3 regions of the Pseudomonas sp. Tri1 genome follow, and region 1 is predicted to be linked to each of the others. Evidence: predicted binding sites of a transcription regulator. Region 1 holds the regulator's gene; each other region holds the start of a gene.
What was found. Region 1 encodes sigma-54, which starts transcription at its own class of promoters, with help from an activator protein. Its sites were predicted from a motif close to ANTGGCATNNANNTTGCTNT; they were not measured.
Positions count from the first base shown of each region.

Region 2: a site for sigma-54 is predicted at 4,458-4,477, ahead of J9870_RS24865 (pilin). Genes of this name have one in related genera too.
Region 3: a site for sigma-54 is predicted at 4,502-4,521, ahead of flgB (flagellar basal body rod protein FlgB). Genes of this name have one in related genera too.

Region 1 covers NZ_CP072913.1:1,028,988-1,035,435, forward strand. The annotation lists gene J9870_RS04350 (superoxide dismutase) at 1-426, shown strand, start outside; gene J9870_RS04355 (ZIP family metal transporter) at 456-1,346, shown strand; gene J9870_RS04360 (HPr family phosphocarrier protein) at 1,432-1,707, opposite strand; gene rapZ (RNase adapter RapZ) at 1,723-2,580, opposite strand; gene ptsN (PTS IIA-like nitrogen regulatory protein PtsN) at 2,583-3,047, opposite strand; gene raiA (ribosome-associated translation inhibitor RaiA) at 3,060-3,368, opposite strand; gene J9870_RS04380 (RNA polymerase factor sigma-54) at 3,445-4,938, opposite strand; gene lptB (LPS export ABC transporter ATP-binding protein) at 5,102-5,827, opposite strand; gene lptA (lipopolysaccharide transport periplasmic protein LptA) at 5,827-6,375, opposite strand; gene lptC (LPS export ABC transporter periplasmic protein LptC) at 6,362-6,448, opposite strand, start outside.
Region 2 covers NZ_CP072913.1:5,723,154-5,729,601, reverse strand. The annotation lists gene coaE (dephospho-CoA kinase) at 1-496, opposite strand, end outside; gene J9870_RS24880 (A24 family peptidase) at 508-1,377, opposite strand; gene J9870_RS24875 (type II secretion system F family protein) at 1,379-2,596, opposite strand; gene pilB (type IV-A pilus assembly ATPase PilB) at 2,599-4,299, opposite strand; gene J9870_RS24865 (pilin) at 4,524-4,934, shown strand; gene J9870_RS24860 (BON domain-containing protein) at 5,204-5,557, shown strand; gene J9870_RS24855 (transposase) at 5,977-6,448, shown strand, end outside.
Region 3 covers NZ_CP072913.1:5,150,724-5,157,171, forward strand. The annotation lists gene J9870_RS22235 (type I secretion system permease/ATPase) at 1-1,329, opposite strand, end outside; gene flgE (flagellar hook protein FlgE) at 1,539-2,837, opposite strand; gene flgD (flagellar hook assembly protein FlgD) at 2,868-3,590, opposite strand; gene flgC (flagellar basal body rod protein FlgC) at 3,606-4,049, opposite strand; gene flgB (flagellar basal body rod protein FlgB) at 4,053-4,460, opposite strand; gene cheR (protein-glutamate O-methyltransferase CheR) at 4,801-5,628, opposite strand; gene J9870_RS22265 (chemotaxis protein CheV) at 5,682-6,448, opposite strand, start outside.

The DNA.
Region 1 (6,448 bases):
TTGCCGCAAGGCCTGAGGGCCGCCGTCATCAACCAAGGTGGTGGGCATGCCAACCACTCGTTGTTCTGGGAAGTCATGTCACCCCAGGGCGGTGGTCAACCTGACGGTGCCCTGGCGGCGGCGATCGAGGCGCAACTGGGTGGTCTGGAACAGTTCAAGGAAGCCTTCACCAAAGCGGCACTGACCCGTTTCGGCAGCGGCTGGGCCTGGTTGTGCGTGACCGCGCAAAAAACGCTGGTGGTGCAAAGCAGTGGCAACCAGGACAGCCCATTGATGCACGGTCATACGCCGATTCTTGGCCTGGACGTCTGGGAACACGCTTATTACCTGCTGTACCAGAACCGTCGGCCCGAATACATCAACGCTTTCTACAACGTGATCAATTGGCCTGAAGTGGCGCGTCGCTATCAGTCTGCGCTGGTCTGAATCTTCATGAAAACAATCCAAGGCTGACTATGGATACTCAAACCCTGGCGGTTGGAAGCGCACGGATGTTCCGCTACGCCTTGGGGTCGCTGTTGATGTTGGCCGGGCTGACATTGCTGGTGGCCCAGGGCCTGGCGTGGCTGGATCTGGAGCCGAAACTGCTGCGTGCGTTGCAGGGCGGTGGCCTTTGCGCCTTGGGTACGGCGTTGGGCGCCGTGCCGGTGTTGGTCATCCGGCGCATGCCCGAGGCCGTGAGCGATTCGCTGCTGGGCTTCGGTGCCGGGGTGATGCTGGCCGCCACGGCATTTTCGCTGATCGTGCCGGGCATTGCCGCCGCTGAACAGCTGGGGCTCACACCTTGGGCGGCCAGCGGGCTGATCAGTTTCGGCATCCTGCTGGGGGCGTTCGGGCTGTATCTGGTGGATCGCAAGGTGTCCGCCAGTCCTGAGCGGCTGGTGGAGGCACCGGGACGTCCGATCATTGCCCCGCGGATCTGGTTGTTTGTATTTGCCATCGTGGCCCACAACATTCCCGAAGGGATGGCCGTCGGCGTGTCAGCGGGCGGCGGCATGCCCGATGCCGACAGTCTGGCGATGGGCATCGCCTTGCAGGATGTACCTGAGGGGCTGGTGATCGCACTGGTGCTGGCCACCGCGGGGATGTCGCGAATCAAGGCCTTCATGATTGGCGCCGCGTCAGGGCTGGTCGAACCGCTGTTTGCGCTGCTGTGCGCGTGGCTGGTCAGCCTGGCGGAGATGTTGTTGCCCCTGGGGTTGGCGCTGGCGGCCGGGGCGATGCTGTTGGTGGTGACTCATGAGGTCATCCCCGAATCGCGCCGCAATGGTCACGACAAGCTGGCGAGCCTGGGGTTGTTGGTGGGGTTTTGCCTGATGATGGTGATGGATACGGCGTTGGCGTGACGCAATCGACGGGCTATGAGCTTTGGCTTTTGTGGCGAGGAGCAAGCTCCCTCGCCACAAAAAATCCGCCCTGAGCCTGGGGCAATTATTCGCCTTCGTCGAAATAGTTGTTGATCAGCGCCACCAACGCATCCAACGCTTCCTGTGCCTGTTCGCCTTCAGTGTGCAGGTGGATCCTGGTGCCCTTGCCGGCGGCGAGCATCATCATCGCCATAATGCTTTTACCGTCGATCATGGACTCAGGCGTGCGCCCGACCCGGATGGTGGTGTCCTTGAATTGGCCGGCAATCCCGACGAACTTGGCCGACGCACGGGCATGCAACCCCAGCTTGTTGATGATTTCGATTTCCAGAGCAGGCATCGCGATGTGAATCCTTTAGCTGAGGTCGCGGTGGCGAACCTGGACGTTCTTCAGGGATTGTTGCAGGAGCTGACCCAGGCGTTCGGTCAGGTAGACAGAGCGGTGATGACCGCCGGTGCAGCCGATGGCGATCGTGACATAGGCGCGGTTGCTCGCGGCAAAGCGGGGCAGCCATTTGAGCAGGTAGGTGGAGATATCCTGAAACATTTCCTCGACGTCCGGCTGGGCCGCCAAGTAGTCGATCACTGGCTGGTCAAGCCCGGACTGCTCGCGCAATTCCGGTTTCCAATAAGGGTTGGGCAGGCAGCGCACATCGAACACCAGGTCGGCGTCTACCGGCATGCCACGCTTGAAGCCAAAAGATTCCACCAGGAACGCAGTGCCTGGCTCCGGCTGGTTCAGCAGGCGCAACTTGATAGTGTCGCGTAGCTGATACAGGTTCAGGTTCGTGGTATTGACCTTCAGGTCCGCCAGGTCGGCAATCGGACTCAGCAGTTGGCTTTCGTCATGAATGGCTTCGGCCAGGGAACGGCTGGCGTTGCTCAAGGGGTGGCGCCGACGGGTTTCGGAAAAACGCTTGAGCAGCGTCTCTTCATCGGCATCCAGGTACAGCACATCGCACTGGATATGCCGGCTGCGTACTTCCTCTAGCAGTTCGGGAAAGCGCGACAGATGGCTCGGCAGGTTACGTGCATCTATGGACACCGCTACTAGCGGCTGTGCCAGTTCGGTGTGGATCAGGGCTCGTTCGGCCAGTTCCGGCAGCAGGCCGGCCGGCAGGTTGTCGATGCAATAGTAGCCGCTGTCCTCAAGCACATTGAGCGCCGTGCTTTTACCGGAGCCGGAGCGGCCACTGACGATGATCATGCGCATGTTTAATGACCGTTCTGCTCGTCCAGGACAACCTGATACAAGGCTTCGTTGCTCGGTGCGCTGCGCAGTTTTTCGCGAACTTCCTTGCGGTCCAGCATGCTGGCGATCTGGCGCAGCAGCTCAAGATGCGCATCGGTTGCCGCTTCCGGGACCAGCAGTACAAACAGCAGGTCGACCGGGGCGCCGTCGATGGCGTCGAAATCTATGGGGGCTTCAAGGTGCAACAGTGCGCTGATGGGCGCGCTACAACCCTTGAGGCGGCAGTGGGGAATGGCAATGCCGTTGCCAAAACCGGTGGAACCGAGTTTTTCACGGGCAACCAGGGCCTCGAAGACGTCCTGCATTTCCAGATCCGGCACTTCGCGGTGGATCAGGTTGGCAATTTGTTCGAGGGCTTTCTTTTTACTGCCGCCCGGCGCGTTCACTTGGGAACGGCCGGGGGTCAGGATGGATTCTAGTCGGATCATGGATTGGGGGGGTTAACGACCGGTCGCGCCCTGGAGGAGGCTCTGGGTCTTTTCCTTATGCTTTTTAAGTTGGCGATCCAGCTTGTCGGTCAGCAGGTCAATTGCGGCATACATGTCTGAATGCTCCGCGTTGGCAACCACTTCTCCGCCGGGGATATGCAACGTGGCTTCGATTTTCTGCAGCAGCTTCTCGACGGTCATCGTCACTTGCACGTTGGTGATCTTGTCGAAATGCCTTTCCAATCGGTCGAGTTTTTCGCCGACGTAGGTGCGCAGGGGTTCGGTCACTTCCAGTTGGTGTCCACTGATGTTGACTTGCATACAGCTTCTCCTTCGTTGCCAGTGCATAAAGCGGCAGGCAGAAATGCCTGCCACTGGAACGCTGTGGCGTGGCCCGTTACATCAACCGCTTGCGTTCGCTCGAAGGTGCGATCCCGAGGGATTCGCGGTATTTGGCGACGGTACGGCGGGCCACCTGAATGCCTTGTGCCTCCAGTAAACCAGCGATCTTGCTGTCACTCAACGGCTTTTTCTGATTTTCCGCCGCCACCAGTTTTTTGATGATCGCGCGGATGGCTGTGGACGAGCATTCGCCGCCTTCGGAGGTGCTGACGTGGCTGGAGAAAAAATATTTCAGTTCATAGATACCTCGGGGGGTATGCATGAATTTCTGGGTGGTTACCCGGGAAATCGTCGACTCGTGCATGCCCACCGCCTCGGCGATGTCGTGCAGGACCAACGGTTTCATCGCTTCGTCGCCATACTCCAGGAAGCCGCGCTGATGCTCGACGATCTGGGTGGCGACTTTCATCAGGGTTTCGTTGCGGCTTTGCAGGCTCTTGATGAACCAGCGCGCTTCCTGCAACTGGTTGCGCATGAAGGTGTTGTCGGCGCTGGTGTCGGCGCGCCGGACGAAACCGGCGTATTGGGCATTGACCCGTAGCTTGGGCACCGACTCCTGGTTGAGCTCCACCAGCCAGCGATCGTTGTGCTTGCGCACGATCACGTCGGGGACCACGTATTCGGGTTCGGTGGATTCGATTTGCGAGCCTGGGCGCGGGTTGAGGCTCTGGACCAGTTCGATGACCTGGCGCAGCTCATCTTCCTTGAGCTTCATGCGGCGCATCAGCTGGCTGTAGTCGCGACCGCCCAGCAGGTCGATGTAGTCGGTGACCAGGCGCTTGGCTTCGGCCAGCCAAGGTGTCTTGGCGGGCAGCTGGCGCAGTTGCAGCAGCAGGCATTCGCCCAGGTTGCGGGCGCCGATGCCGGCCGGTTCGAATTGCTGGATGCGATGCAGGACGGCTTCGATCTCGTCCAGCTCGATGTCCAGCTCGGGGTCGAAGGCTTCGAGGATTTCTTCGAGAGTCTCGTCCAGGTAGCCCTGGTTGTTGATGCAGTCGATCAGGGTCACGGCGATCAGGCGATCGGTATCGGACATCGGCGCCAGGTTCAGTTGCCACAGCAGGTGGCTTTGCAGGCTCTCGCCGGCAGAGGTGCGGGTGGTGAAGTCCCACTCGTCGTCGTCACTGCTCGGCAGGTTGCTGGCGCTGGTCTGGTAGACGTCCTCCCAGGCCGTGTCCACCGGCAGGTCGTTGGGGATGCGTTCGTTCCATTCGCCATCCTCGAGGTTGTCCACCGTCGGGGCGGCTTCCTGGTAGGACGGTTCCGGGATTTCGGTGTTGGTCTTTTGCTCGACGTTGTCGGCCAGCGGATCGGTATTGTCGAAGTCGTCGCCTTCTTCCTGGCGTTCGAGCATCGGATTGGACTCCAGGGCCTCCTGGATTTCCTGTTGCAGGTCCAGGGTCGACAATTGGAGCAGGCGGATGGCCTGTTGCAGCTGCGGTGTCATCGTCAGCTGCTGGCCCATTCTCAAGACTAGCGATGGTTTCATGGCAGGGGCTTAACACCTTATTCGCCGGCGCACATGCGCCATCCACTACAGGGCGCCGAAGCGCCAAACTTAAGCAAATTATATGCCTGAAACTGAAGTGTTTGCCTAGAGCGCCGCCATAATAAATTAGCGGCGCCAGGGCGATTCGCCAGACACTTTGCGCTTACAGGCGGAACTCGTGGCCCAGATACACTTCCTTGACCAGCTCATTGGCCAGGATGGTGGCGGAGTCGCCTTCGGCGATCAACTGGCCATCATTGACGATGTAGGCGGTTTCGCAGATATCCAGCGTCTCGCGCACGTTGTGGTCGGTGATCAGCACGCCGATCCCCTTGGCCTTGAGGTGGTGGATGATCTGCTTGATGTCGCCCACTGAAATCGGATCCACGCCGGCGAACGGTTCGTCGAGCAGGATGAATTTCGGTGCGGTGGCCAGGGCGCGGGCGATTTCCACGCGGCGCCGTTCGCCACCGGACAGGCTCATGCCCAGGTTGTCGCGAATGTGGCTGATGTGGAATTCCTGCAGCAGGCTTTCCAGTTCCTGGCGGCGACCGGCCTTGTCGAGCTCCTTGCGGGTCTCGAGGATGGCCATGATGTTGTCGGCAACCGACAGCTTGCGGAAGATCGACGCTTCCTGGGGCAGATAGCCGATACCGGCCTTTGCCCGGCCGTGCATGGGCTGGTGGCTGACGTCCAGGTCGTCGATCAGCACGCGCCCCTGGTCGGCCTGGACCAGGCCGACGATCATGTAGAAGCAGGTGGTCTTGCCCGCGCCGTTAGGGCCGAGCAGGCCGACGATCTGGCCGCTGTCGATGGACAGGCTGACATCACGCACGACTTGACGGCTCTTGTAGCTCTTGGCCAGATGCTGAGCTTTCAGAGTTGCCATTACTGGGCCTTCTGCTCGTCGGTTTTCTTTTTCGGCTGGATCACCATGTCGATGCGAGGACGGGATTCAGTGATTTTGCTGCCCGTAGCGCGACCGGCGCTGGCCAGCTTTTTGTTCGTGTCATAGACGATTTTCTCGCCTTGGGTAACGTTGCCGTCCTTGTCCACGACCTTGGCGCGGTCGATCAGCACGACGCGATCCTGGGAGGCGTGATACTGGATGGTCACCCCGTAGCCTTGCACCGGCTTGGTGTCGCCCGCGGTCTGAATCTGTTCGAAATAGGCCAGGTTGCCCACCGAGGTCACTACGTCGATATCACCGGACTGGGTGCGGGTGATGGTCACGGTGTTGCCGGTGACCTTCATCGAGCCCTGGGTGATGATCACGTCACCCTTGTAGGTGGCGACACCGTTCTTGTCGTCCAGTTGCGCGTCGTCGGCCTGGATACGGATAGGTTGGTCGCGATCGTTGGGAAGAGCCCAGGCGCTCGCGCTTCCCAGTGCTGCGCCCAGACTGAGCAAAATAGGGAGGGTTTTAGCGAGCTTCATACTGTCCTCTTACGTTCGATAGCAGGTGTATCCTGCTTTCCTTCAAATACGCTTTCATTCCCGTGCCGGTCGA
Region 2 (6,448 bases), 2.0 Mb from region 1:
ACTGGGCCTTGAGGATCGCCTGGACCTGTTGTTCGCTGATCTGGTCGCGCTGCAAGGTGCGTTCGATCTGTAGTTGTTCCGGCACATCGATCACCAGGATCCGTTGCGTCATGGCGTACTGCCCCGACTCGATCAACAGCGGCGATACCAGAATCGCGTAGGGCGATTGTGCCTGGGCCAGATGATGGGCGATCTCTTCGGCGATCAATGGATGCAAGAGCGCCTCGAGCCAACGGCGCTCCTCGGCATTTTCGAAAATCAGTTTGCGCAGGGCCGCCCGGTCCAGCGTGCCGTCGGCCTGCAATACGCCAGGGCCGAAGTGTTCCGCTATCTCAGCCAGCGCCGGGCGCCCTGGTTCGACCACCCAGCGCGCCGCGTGATCGGCGTCGATGACATGCACGCCCAGGTCGATGAAGTGCTGGGCCGCCGCGCTCTTGCCGCTGCCGATGCCACCGGTCAGGCCGAGAATCCAGGGTTTTTTCACGGAGCTATTCATAAACATCGACATTAGAAACCGACAGACCGCCAATAGAAGTCGGTTATTTGACCACCCCAGAGCAAGGCAATCCAGCCAGCAATTGCCAGATAGGGTCCGAAGGGGATCTGCGTCGATCCCGGAGCGTCACGCAGGCGCAGCACAATAACCCCGACAACGGCCCCCACCAGCGACGACAGCAGCAAGGTCAGTGGCAGGATCTGCCAGCCACCCCAGGCCCCCAGCATCGCCAGCAGCTTGAAATCCCCGTAGCCCATGCCTTCCTTGCCGGTGATCAATTTGAATACCCAGAACACCGACCACAGCGCCAGATAGCCGGCTACCGCGCCCCACATCGCCTGATTCAAGGAAACGAACAGCCCGAAGCTGTTGACGATCAAACCCAGCCACAACAACGGCAGCACCAGGGTATCGGGCAGTAATTGATGTTCGGCATCGATCAGGCTCATGCCCAGCAGGCCCCAGCTCAATACCATCACCATCACGGCCTGCCAGCCAAAGCCGAAGTGCCAGGCGACGAACGCTGACAAGGCGCCGCAGGCCAGTTCGGTCAGCGGGTAGCGCCTGCCAATGGGGGCGGCGCAGTTGGAACAGCGACCGCGCAATATCAGGTAGCTCAGCAACGGGATGTTTTCCCAGGCGCGGATGCGATGGCCGCAGTGGGGGCACTGGGAATGGGGCAGCATCAGGTTGTAGACCGGGCCGGGGGCTTCGGCCGGCAGGCCCAGCAGGTCGTGGGCTTGCAGGCGCCATTCGCGGGTGAGCATCTTTGGCAGGCGCCACACCAGGACATTGAGGAAACTGCCGACGATCAATCCAAGCAATAACGCAGTGAGCACGAAGGCCAGGGGATACAGCACGAAGAAGTCAGTCAGGGGCATGTCAGATCGCTGAGCCGAGTTGAAAGATGGGCAGGTACATGGCAACCACCAGGCCACCGACGACCACCCCCAGGACCACCATGATGAAGGGTTCCATCAGGCTGGTGAGGTTGTCCACCAGATTGTCCACTTCGGCCTCATAAAAACTCGCCACCTTGTCGAGCATGTCATCCAGCGCACCGGATTCTTCACCGATGGCGGTCATCTGGATCGCCAGGTTCGGAAAGATCCCTGAGGTACGCATGGAGAAATTCAACTGCATGCCGGTCGAGACGTCTTGCTTGATGCGCTGCACCGCGCGCTTGAACACCACATTGCCGGTGGCGCCCGAGACCGAGTCCAGGGCTTCCACCAGCGGCACGCCGGCGGCGAATGTGGTGGAGAGCGTGCGGGCGTACCGGGCCACGGCGGATTTGTACATCAGGGTGCCTATCAGAGGCAGCTTGAGCAGCCATTTATCGCGCCAGTCGCGAAAGGCCTCGGAGCGCCTGAGGGCGTATTTCACCGCAAAAAAACTACCCACCAGCCCGCCGAGCAGCATCCACCACCATTGCTGCATGAACTCCGAAAGGCCGATGACCATCACCGTGAAGGCCGGCAACTGCGCACCGAACCCGGAGAACACCGACTCGAACTGCGGCACCACCTTGACCAGCAGGATCCCCGTGACCACCGCGGCGACGAGAACGACGGCCGCTGGATAGGTCATGGCTTTCTTGATCTTGGCCTTGAGCGCTTCGCTCTTTTCCTTGTAAGTCGCGACCCGGTCCAGCAGTGTGTCCAGGGCGCCGGCCTGTTCACCGGCGTCCACCAGGTTGCAGTACAGGTCGTCGAAATATTGCGGGCACTTGCGCAGCGATGCGGCGAAGCTGTTGCCAGCGGCGACTTCCTGTTTCACCTCTTCCACCAGCTTGCGCATGTTGGCGTTGTCGAAGCCTTCGCCAATGATGTCGAACGCTTGCAACAGAGGTACGCCGGCCTTGAGCATCGTGGCCATCTGGCGGGTGAAGAGGGCGATATCCAACGGCTTGATGCGTTTGCCCTTGCTGAAAATCGAGGTGGACTTCTTGCGTACCTTCTCCGGGTTGATGCCCTGTTTACGCAATTGAGCCTTGATCAGGGCCGGGCTCTGACCGGTCAGCTCGCCGCTCATTTTTGTGCCTTTGCGGTCTTTGCCTTCCCAAGTGTAGACATCGGTTTTGACTGCTTTGACCGCCATGTTCAATCCTTGGTGACCCGGTTGATTTCCTCGAGGCTGGTCATGCCCTGCATCACCTTGAGCAGCCCCGATGTGCGCAGGTCATTGAAACCGTCCTTGCGCATTTGCAGGTCGATTTCCAGCGAGTTGCCCTCGGCCATGATCAACCGTTGCAGCTCAGGTGTGTTCTTGACCACTTCATAAACCCCCACGCGCCCTTTGTAACCGTGGTTGCACTGTTCGCATCCAACCGGCTCATAGATCGTGAATGTGCCGATGCGTTCCCGGGGGAAACCTTCCTTGAGCAGGGTCTCCTCAGGCACCTCGATGGTTCTCTTGCAGTGGTTGCACAGCTTGCGCGCCAGCCGTTGGGCGATGATCAGGTGTACAGCGGTGGCGATATTGAAGCCCGGAATGCCCATGTTCTGCAGGCGAATCAAGGTTTCGGCGGCGCTGTTGGTGTGCAGCGTGGAGAGCACCAGGTGCCCGGTCTGTGCTGCCTTGATGGCGATTTCGGCGGTTTCCAGGTCGCGGATCTCGCCGACCATGATCACATCCGGGTCCTGGCGCAGGAACGAGCGTAGGGCTTGAGCGAAATCCAGCCCCTGGCGTGGGTTCACGTTGACCTGGTTGATGCCTTCCATGTTGATCTCCACCGGGTCTTCGGCGGTGGAAATGTTGATGTCCACGGTGTTGAGGATATTCAGACCGGTGTACAGCGACACGGTCTTGCCCGAGCCGGTCGGCCCGGTCACCAGGATCAAGCCTTGTGGTTGTTTGAGGGCCGCCATGTACAGGTCTTTCTGATCCGGTTCGTAGCCCAGGGCATCGATGCCCATTTGTGCGCTGGACGGGTCGAGAATCCGGATCACCACTTTTTCGCCCCAGAGGGTGGGCAGGGTGTTGACCCGGAAATCGATCGATTTGCTTTTCGACAGGCGCATTTTCAGGCGCCCGTCCTGGGGTTTGCGCCGTTCGGAGATATCGAGGCTGGCCATCACCTTGAGGCGTGCGGCGATACGGGTGGCCAACTGGATCGGTGGCCGGGCCACCTCCCGCAACATGCCATCGGTACGCACCCGCACCCGGTAGATTTTTTCATAGGGCTCGAAGTGCAAATCGGAGGAGCCGCCCTTGATCGCGTCCAGCAGCATCTTGTTGACGAACCGCACCACCGGCGCGTCGTCGGTGTCCTGGCCAGCGATGGAATCCTGCTTGTGCTCGTCGATCGACTCGATGTCCAGGCCATCGAGGTCGACATCACCCATACCTTCCAGGCCCGTGCTGCTGGATTCGAAGAACTTCTCGATGGCGTCGCTGAGCTTGTCGTCCTCCACCAGGATGGCTTCGGTGGTCAGGCCGGTGCTGAACTGGATGTCATTGATGGCCTGGTGGTTGGTCGGGTCGGAGATGCCCACGAACAATTTATTGCCACGCCGCCACAGTGGCAGGGCGTGGTGCTGGCGCACCAGTTTTTCGCTGACCAGGCCCGTGGGTTGGGTCTCTTTGTCCAGGCTGTTGAGGTCCAGCAGGGCGACGCCAAAATGCTCCGAGGCGATCTCCGCCACCTGGCGGCTCTGGACCAGTTTGTTCTGTACCAGATAACTGACCAGGGGCGTGCGACTGTGCTGGGCCTGTTGGTACGCCTGCTGCGCACTTTGCTCGGTGAGCAGTTCGGCCAGCACCAATTGCTTGGTCAGGCCGCTGAGGGCGATGTCATTCATGGGAATCCCGACGGCGAACAGTTCATGACTTATAGCCTAGTCAAGCGTAAGCGCCTAACCAGCAAGCAAGGGTGACAAAAAACGTCAGATAGTGCGGTTGTTGGGGTAGGACGCAGGGTTTTTTAAGACTCAAACCTGCTGCTGGCTGGGCTGTGAGGGTTGGCATGTGCCGTGCAGTGGCTGCTTCAGGTCATGAGATTTCGCCTCATGCTATGGAGATATCTATGAATAAGCACAAGGGTTTTACGCTGATCGAGCTGCTGATCGTCGTGGCGATCATCGGCATTCTGGCAACGTTTGCGTTGCCGCAATATTCCAAGTACCAGGCGCGAGCCAAGGCTACGGCCGGGCTTGGGGAAATTTCTGCGTTGAAGGTACCGTACGAGGACATGATGAATCAGGGAACTAACCCAACAGCGGACAACATGAACATCACGACGCCTACCAGCAACTGCGCAATAGCAGTCACGGGTACTGCTTCGGCAGGCACAGGCACCATCGTTTGTACCCTCTCAAATGCTCCTGCTGCTGTAGCGGGTAAGACGATCACCCTTAGCCGAGACGCCGCCGGTGCCTGGACATGCGCATCTAACGCTGCCAAGGAATTCCTGCCGGCTGGCTGCCCTGGCGTCTGATACGTGACGAGGTGAGGGGGCTTGCTCCCTCACTAAAAGAAAATCTTCGTAATTCATAAGCTTAGCGGGAAGCCAAAACCCGCAAGTTGCATGTCCAGAATCACCGCTTCATGCATTTTGCATGATTGTGAAAATCGCCGCTTCGCTTAACCAATTGATTTAAAACAAATTAATGGTTTTTCAAAAACTGGCACAGCCTTCGCACTACTCCTGATAACCCTGCCGGGATGCACGTCCGGCAGTTTTTGAGAAAAACAGGAGTTACTCGTATGAAGAAGTTCGCTATCACTGCCGCCGCTGCAACCGCACTGACCTTGACCATGGCTAGCGCATTCGCCGAGACCACTCAAGCGACTCAGGCGCCGATGATGCTGGCTGCTGGCGAAGTGACAGAGGCCAAAGAGGACGTTTCCGATACCTGGATCACCACCAAGGTCAAAGCTGACCTGGTCACCGAAAAAGGCATTCCAGGCACTGATATCAAAGTCGAAACCAACAAAGGTGTTGTGTCCCTATCTTCGATGACCAAAGTCACTGATGCACAAAAAGACACCGCTGTGGCGATCGCCAAGAAAATCAAAGGCGTCAAGGCCGTATCGGCTGACGGCCTGAAAGCCGAGTAAGGCTAAGACTTCTCGCCTGGGCTGGGAGAAGGCGCGGCAAGCGGGCCAGGATATACGTTTGCCGTCGCTTTGGAGTTCATGCGAAAGGCCACATGGATGTGGCCGTTACAGGCCTCCGGCATTCGTGCCGGGGGCCTGTTCTATTGCGGGATTAATCTGTGGGGCAGCGTTTGCGCCCGAATCAGAAGCGAGTCGCCGCCATCGCGAGCAAGCTCGCTTGTATGTTTAGACTTGAAGGGGTGGGCGGGACTAAAAGCTCGATTCCGACTCTAGCCAGTACGGACCGTGGGAGACTTCTCGTTCCGCCCTTTCTACCTAAAGCGCCGATAAGGAATTCATCGGTAAAACCGACGATAGAGGCAAGCCAGCGCAAAGGTAGACCCCGACAAGCACCTAAACCCTAGCTCCGAGGATTCGTCATGACAATCCTTAACTCACCAACGGTTATTGGTATCGATGTAGCGAAGGCCGAAATCGTCGTTTACCGCGAAGACCTGAAAATCACTCAAGCCATCGCCAACAATCGCGAAGCTCTTGGCCGGTGGCTCAAAACGCTACCAGCCCAAAGCTCGATTGCGCTGGAAGCCACCAGTTTTTATCACCTGGACACAGCTGAGCTGGCCCATGGAATGGGGTTTCATGTTTACGTTGTGGATCCTTATCGGGTGGCCCATTACCGTGAAAGTATTGGGCTGCGGGCTAAAACTGATCCTTGTGATGCGCGTTTGCTGGCTCGTTATCTAACGAACGAGCAAGCAAGGCTGCGTATCTGGAGCCCACCTCCAGAAGCCTACAAAGTGTTAAAAAACCTGCTTAGAAAACGTGCGGCACTCATCAAGGCCCGTGTCAGTATCGTGCTGAGTTTTTCGAACGAACCGTGCCTAAAGGACA
Region 3 (6,448 bases), 2.6 Mb from region 1:
GCTGACAATCGCGCTGTCCTGTGCCGAGGGGTCCAACCGGGCGATGTTCTGGGCGACGGTTCCGGTAAACAGCCCAACGCTTTGCGGCAGATAACCGATCAACGTACCTCGCGCCTGTTCGGTCAGCAGATCCAGCGGCGCGCCATCGAGCCGGACATGCCCCCGCGCCGGCGCCCAGGCGTTGACCAGCACGCGCGCCAATGACGACTTGCCCGATGCGCTCGGCCCCACCACACCAACGGCAGTGCCCGCAGCGACCATGAAGTTGATATTTTGCAAAGTCAGGCGCTGCGTGCCGGGCGGCGCGGCAAAAACACTTTCGACCCGCAAACTGCGATGGGCAATGGGCAGCTCGGTCTTGCTCTGGGCATCCGGGAACAGAGAGAACACTTCCAACAGCTTTTTCCAGGCGATCTGGGCACCCAACAGGCTGCGCCACGTGGCAATGACCTGCTCCGCCGGTGCCAGGGTGCGTGCCACAATAATCGAGGCGGCGATCATCGTGCCGCCGCTCAAGTCGCCTTTGATCACCAGCCACGCCCCCAGGGCCAGGGCGGCCGACTGAACGACTTGGCGCAGGGTTTTGGAAATGCCGCCGTAAAAGCCGCCGATGTCGATCGAGCGTCGTTGCAGGGTGATGAAGGCACTGTGATTTTTCTGCCAGATATTCGACGCGTTAGCCAACATGCCCATGGCCATCAGCGCTTCGGCATTCTGGTGGGCTTGCTGGCCTAGATGATTGCGCTTGTTCAGCGCATCGGCCGAAGCCTGCATCAGCTTGCGGGTTTGCCGATCAGTGATTACGGTCAAACTGATAAGGACACTCATCAGGCCGACGGTCAAAAGACCAAACAGCGGGTGGATATAAAAGCAGACCGCGAGGTAAACCGGCATCCAGGGCAAATCGAAAAAAGCCACCAGACCTGGTCCGCCAATAAAACCGCGAATCTGGTCCAGCTCCTGGGCCGGTTTCAAGGCATCGCCGGTAATGGGGGTCTTCAGCGACGCGCCAGCAATGACATTGAAGACCTTGGAGGACAGCGCCAGATCCAGTGAGGAAGCAATTCGCACCATGACGCGGGAGCGAATGACATCCAGCAGGCCTGAAAGCGCATAAACCCCCAGCGCTAGCAGCCCCAGGGCGACCAGGGTCGGCACGCTCTGGCTGGGAATGACCCGGTCATACACTTCCAGCATGAACAGCGGGCCGATCAGCGCCAGAATATTGATCACACCGGAAAACAGCGCAGCGCCCAGCAGACCTCGACGCAGTACCAATTTCAATGAAGGCGCGACAATAGGCGCACTGACAGCGTTATGGGGTTTCAAACTGGTATCCGTCCCTTGGTTTTCGTGACATCCCTGTCGTCAATACAGACTCGATGACAGTCGTATGGAAACTTGACGCTCGTTGAGCGATTTGGACTGAAGTGCAAGTTCCGCACCAGCCAGCCGACAGACGGTAGTTACCGGTGAAGAATTTCACGCATAAAAAAACCGACGCCTCAGGACGTCGGTTTTTTTGAAACAGCCAGCTATCAGGTCATCTGAATGATGGTCTGCATGATGGTGCTCTGGGTGGAGATGGTCTTGGCGTTCGCCTGGTAGTTGCTCTGGGCCTTGATCAGCTCGACCAGCTCATTGGTCAAGTTGACGTTGGACTCTTCCAGGGAGTTGGAGACGATCGAACCCAGGGTGCCGGTCTGTGGGGCATCGTAGCCTGGGATGCCCGAGGCGAAGGTTTCCTTCCAACTGGTGCCACCTACAGGTTGCAGGCCTTGTTCGTTGGTGAAGCTGGCGAGCGCGATCTGGCCGATCGGCTTGGTCTGGTTGTTGCTGAAGTTAGCCAGCAATACGCCGCTGCCGTCGATGGTCAGGTTGGTGATCTGGCCAGTGGCGTAACCGTTCTGGGTCGGGATCGACCGCGCGGTATCGGCGTTGAATTGGGTGGTATTGCCCATGGAGATCGTGATGGTCGGTGCACTCGCGGCGCCGTTGGCGGCCCATACGCCGTTGGTTACGGTGCCGGGAACCCAGCCAGTCAATACCAGGTCGCTGTTAATAGTCGCTGGCGGGGTGCTGACCTGGGTCAACTTGCCGTTCGAATCAAAGGTCATGGTCGAAGGAATCGGCGCGGTCGCGCCCGTCGTGGTCGGCAAGCTGCCATTCAGGTTACGACCATCGATCAAGGTATACACATTCCAGGTGTTGCCAGCAGTCTTGACCATATATTGGTCCATGGAATGCTGGTTGCCCTGGGTGTCGTAGACCGGAGTGGTAAATTGCTTGGTGAACGTAGCGGTGTCGCTCGGATTGAACGCCGCGGTGATCGCCGTCGCCGTCGAGTTCAGGTTGATCGTCGACGAAACCAGGCTGGTGGCATTCGGCGGCAGGTTGGAGGTGTCGATGCGCAGGTCGGTCAAAATACCGTTGAGGATATTGCCGTTGGCATCCACGCCGTAGCCCTGCAGACGTGCAGTGCCATCACTGTTGGTGACGTAGCCTTCTTTATCGGTCTTGAAGGTACCGGCACGGGTGTAGCTCAGGGAACCGTCGTTATCCAGGACGAAGAAGCCCTGCCCCTGGATACCCATGTCGAGCACGTTGCCGGTGTTATTGACGTCACCCTGGCCGAACTGCTGGGAAACGTTGGCCAGGCGCACGCCGTTGCCGACGGTCTTGCTGCCCGAACCCAGCTTGGTGGCCGAGTAGACGTCTTCGAATTCCGCGCGGGACGATTTGAAACCGGTGGTCGCCACGTTGGCGATGTTGTTGCCGGTCACGTCCAGCTGTTTGTTGGCTGCATAGAGACCGCTAAGGCCGATGTTAAAAGACATTTTCCACTCCTTTTGCCGGGTTAGTCGGCTCTACATACCAATAGTTTGTACTTTGGACAGGGCAATGCTGCCCAGCCCGGCAAGGTTGAGCATCAGTTCACCGCCCGTCTGGCTGATCGTCACGCTGCTGACCGTTGCCGGCAGGTTGGTGATCAGCGACGTCGCCTTGCCGTCGATGGTGGTCGCGGCCGTAAAGGTGTAGGTGCCCGCTTCGACCGTCGTGCCGGCGTCGTTCTTGCCGTCCCAGATGAAAGCGGCATTGCCGGCATTCTGGCTACCCATGTCGATGGTGCGGACAGTCTTGCCATCCTTGTCCACGATCTTGAGCGCAATGGAGGACACCGAAGTCGGCACCACCACCGTGCCGTTGAGGCTCTTGGAGGTATCGACCACGGCCTTGTTGCCTGGAGCAATGACCGAACGCCCGACCAGCGATGAAGCCTGCAAGGCCTGGGACGAGTTGTAGTTACTGGCGAGACCGCTCACGGTGTCGTTAAGGGTGGTGATGCCTTCCAGGCTGCTGAACTGCGCCAGCTGGGCAACGAATTCACCGTTATCCTGCGGCTCCAGCGGGTTCTGGTTTTTCAGCTGGGTGACCAGCAATTGCAGGAACGCATCCTTGCCCAGCGACTGCGAACCAGTGGCCGAGCTCGTTGCCGAGGACAGGCCATCGCTGGTGGTGCTGGTCTTGACCGAGGAGTTGGCCAGGATCTCGTTAAGGCTCAAACCGCTGGTAGTGTTGGTAACGCTCATGTGACTCGCCCCTTATCACTGACCGAGGGTCAGGACCTTCTGCATCATGGTTTTGGCGGTGTTCATCATTTCGGCGTTGGTCTGGAACGAACGACTGGCGGAAATCATGTCGGCCATTTCTTCGACGACGTTGACGTTCGGGTAGTAGACGTAACCCTTGGCGTCAGCCGCCGGATGGTTCGGCTCGTAACGGGCTTCGAGGTTGCTCTGGTCTTCGACCACGCCAAGCACTTGTACGCCCTGCCCGGCCGCGTCCTGCTCCTGGAACAGCGAGTCGCTGCCGCCGGACTGGCCGCCCTGGTACATGGTGGCAAATACCGGGTGACGAGCACGGTAGGTCTGGTCGATGCTCGACGAAACGGTCTCGGCGTTGGCGATGTTACTGGCGACGGTGTTCAGACGCGTGGTCTGGGCACTCATGGCGCTGCCGGCAATGTTGAATACGCTCGCGATCGACATGGCTTACTCTCCGCGAAGGGCCGATACCAGCCCTTTGAACTTGCTGTTGAGCAGCGTGAAACTGGCCTGGAAGTTCACGGAGTTCTCCGCGTAGTTGGACTGTTCCAGTTGAGCGTCCACGGTGTTCTGATCGATCGAAGGCTGCATCGGCGTGCGATACATCAGCGATTCGTCACCATTGCCCAGGCCCTCGGCTTCAATATGACGGCTATTGGTCATGTTCAGCGCGAAGGTGCCGTTCTTGGTCTTCTCGTTCTGCTCGGCGAGCACTTTGGAAAAGTCCAGGTCCCGAGCCTTGTAGTTCGGGGTATCGGCGTTGGCGATGTTGTTGGCCAGGACTTCGGCACGCTGGGCGCGGAAGCTCAGGGCCTGTTCGTGGATACCGAGCGCTTTATCGAAGCTGATGCTCATGTCGGAAACCTTTGGGTGACCAGAATGTACGTACGATGAACTTAGCAAGCGCCGTGCCACTTTAAAAAAGCCCATAAACCGGGGCTTTGCGGGCATCGGCAAAGCGGCAATGCCAGAAAAGCGGCAATCGGCTTCCGCTGGCTGCCGCTTTTCTGCCGCTTACCGAGGGCAATGAGTGTCAAATTGTGGAAGCGAGCTGGCTCGCGATGACGGTTTATCCGTTACATCGATTTGCATGTGTCGCCGCTAACGCTATCGCAGGGATTGGTGCTGATTGGAGGGAGGCGGGCATAAAAAAGGGAGCCCTGAGGACTCCCGCTTTTTGACAACCCAAAGCGAATCACTTCGCCTGGTAGATGATCCCCGGACTGCACTGGACCATCTGGTAATGATCCGGCAAACCGTTCAACGCCTCGGAAGCGCCGAGGAACAGGTAGCCGCCAGGCTTGAGGGTGCTGTGGATACGCAACAGGATGTCCTTCTTCACTTCGGCGGAGAAGTAGATCAACACGTTGCGGCAGAACACGATGTCGAACTTGCCCAGGCTGGCATAGCTATCCAGCAGGTTGAACGAGCGAAACTCCACCCGGTTCTTGATCGGCGCCTTGACCACCCAGCGTCCCGGCCCTTTTGGGTCGAAGTAGCGCTGCAGGCGATCGGGCGACAAACCGCGGCCGATGGCCAGGCTGTCGTATTCGCCGGTCTTGCAGTTATTGAGCATGGTCCCGGACAGGTCGGTGGCAACGATTTGCACACCACCTTTCAACTGGCCGATGTTGGTCCGCTCGAACTCATCGATGGACATCGACAACGAATAGGGTTCCTGCCCCGACGAACAGGCCGCCGACCAGATCCGCAGGCGTTGGCCCGGGCTGGCCTTGATGGCAGCCGGCAGCACTCTGTTCTTCAACACCTCGAACGGATAGGTGTCACGAAACCACAGGGTCTCATTGGTGGTCATGGCATCCACCACCATCTCACGCAAACCGCTGCGCGGCTGGGTCTGGATACGCTGTACCAGTTCGCCCAACGATTTAAGGCCCTGTTGCTCCATCAACTTGTTGAGACGGCTCGACACCAGGTATTGCTTGTTTTCACCAAGCAAAATGCCACAGGCTTTTTCCAGGAAGACCCGGAACTGTTCGAAATCCAAATTACCCGTAGACAAGATACCGCCTCTTTCATTGTGTTGGCTTGCCGGGCGCACAACGCGCCCGAGCTTTATTCTGCTGCTTTGATACGATCGACGACTCGGGAGGCCAGGTCATCGGGCCGAAACTTGGCCAGGAAGTCGTCGGCGCCGACTTTCTTGACCATCGCCTGGTTGAAAACCCCCGACAATGAAGTATGTAAAATGATATGCAGCTTTTGCATACGCGGGTCGCTGCGAATTTCTGACGTCAGGGTGTACCCGTCCATTTCCGGCATTTCGATGTCGGAGATCATCATCAGGAATTCTTCTTCGGGCTTCTTGCCCTCGTCGACCAACTGGCGCAGGTAATCCAGCGCCTGCCGTCCATCATTCAACGCCACCACTTCAACGCCGACCGTTTGTAGACAACGGGTGACCTGCTTGCGTGCAACCGAAGAATCATCGACGGTCAATACCCGCAGCGAAATCGCCTTGTGCTGGGTTTCAGCATCCACCACCCCCACGGAAATCGCCTCCGGGGTCGGCGCCACCTCGGCGAGGATTTTCTCCACGTCGATGATTTCCACCAACTGGTTATCGACCCGGGTCACCGCCGTCAGGTAGTGATCGCGGCCAGTGCCCTTGGGCGGCGGATGAATCTCTTCCCAGTTCATGTTGACGATGCGCTCCACCGAGCGAACCAGGAAACCTTGGGTCTTGGTGTTGTACTCGGTAATGATCACAAACGGATTGCTCTGATCCAGCAATCGACCGGAACCGGTCGCCATCGCAAGATCGAGAATCGGGATGGTCGCTCCCCGAATATTCGCCACACCACACACGACGGGACTGGACT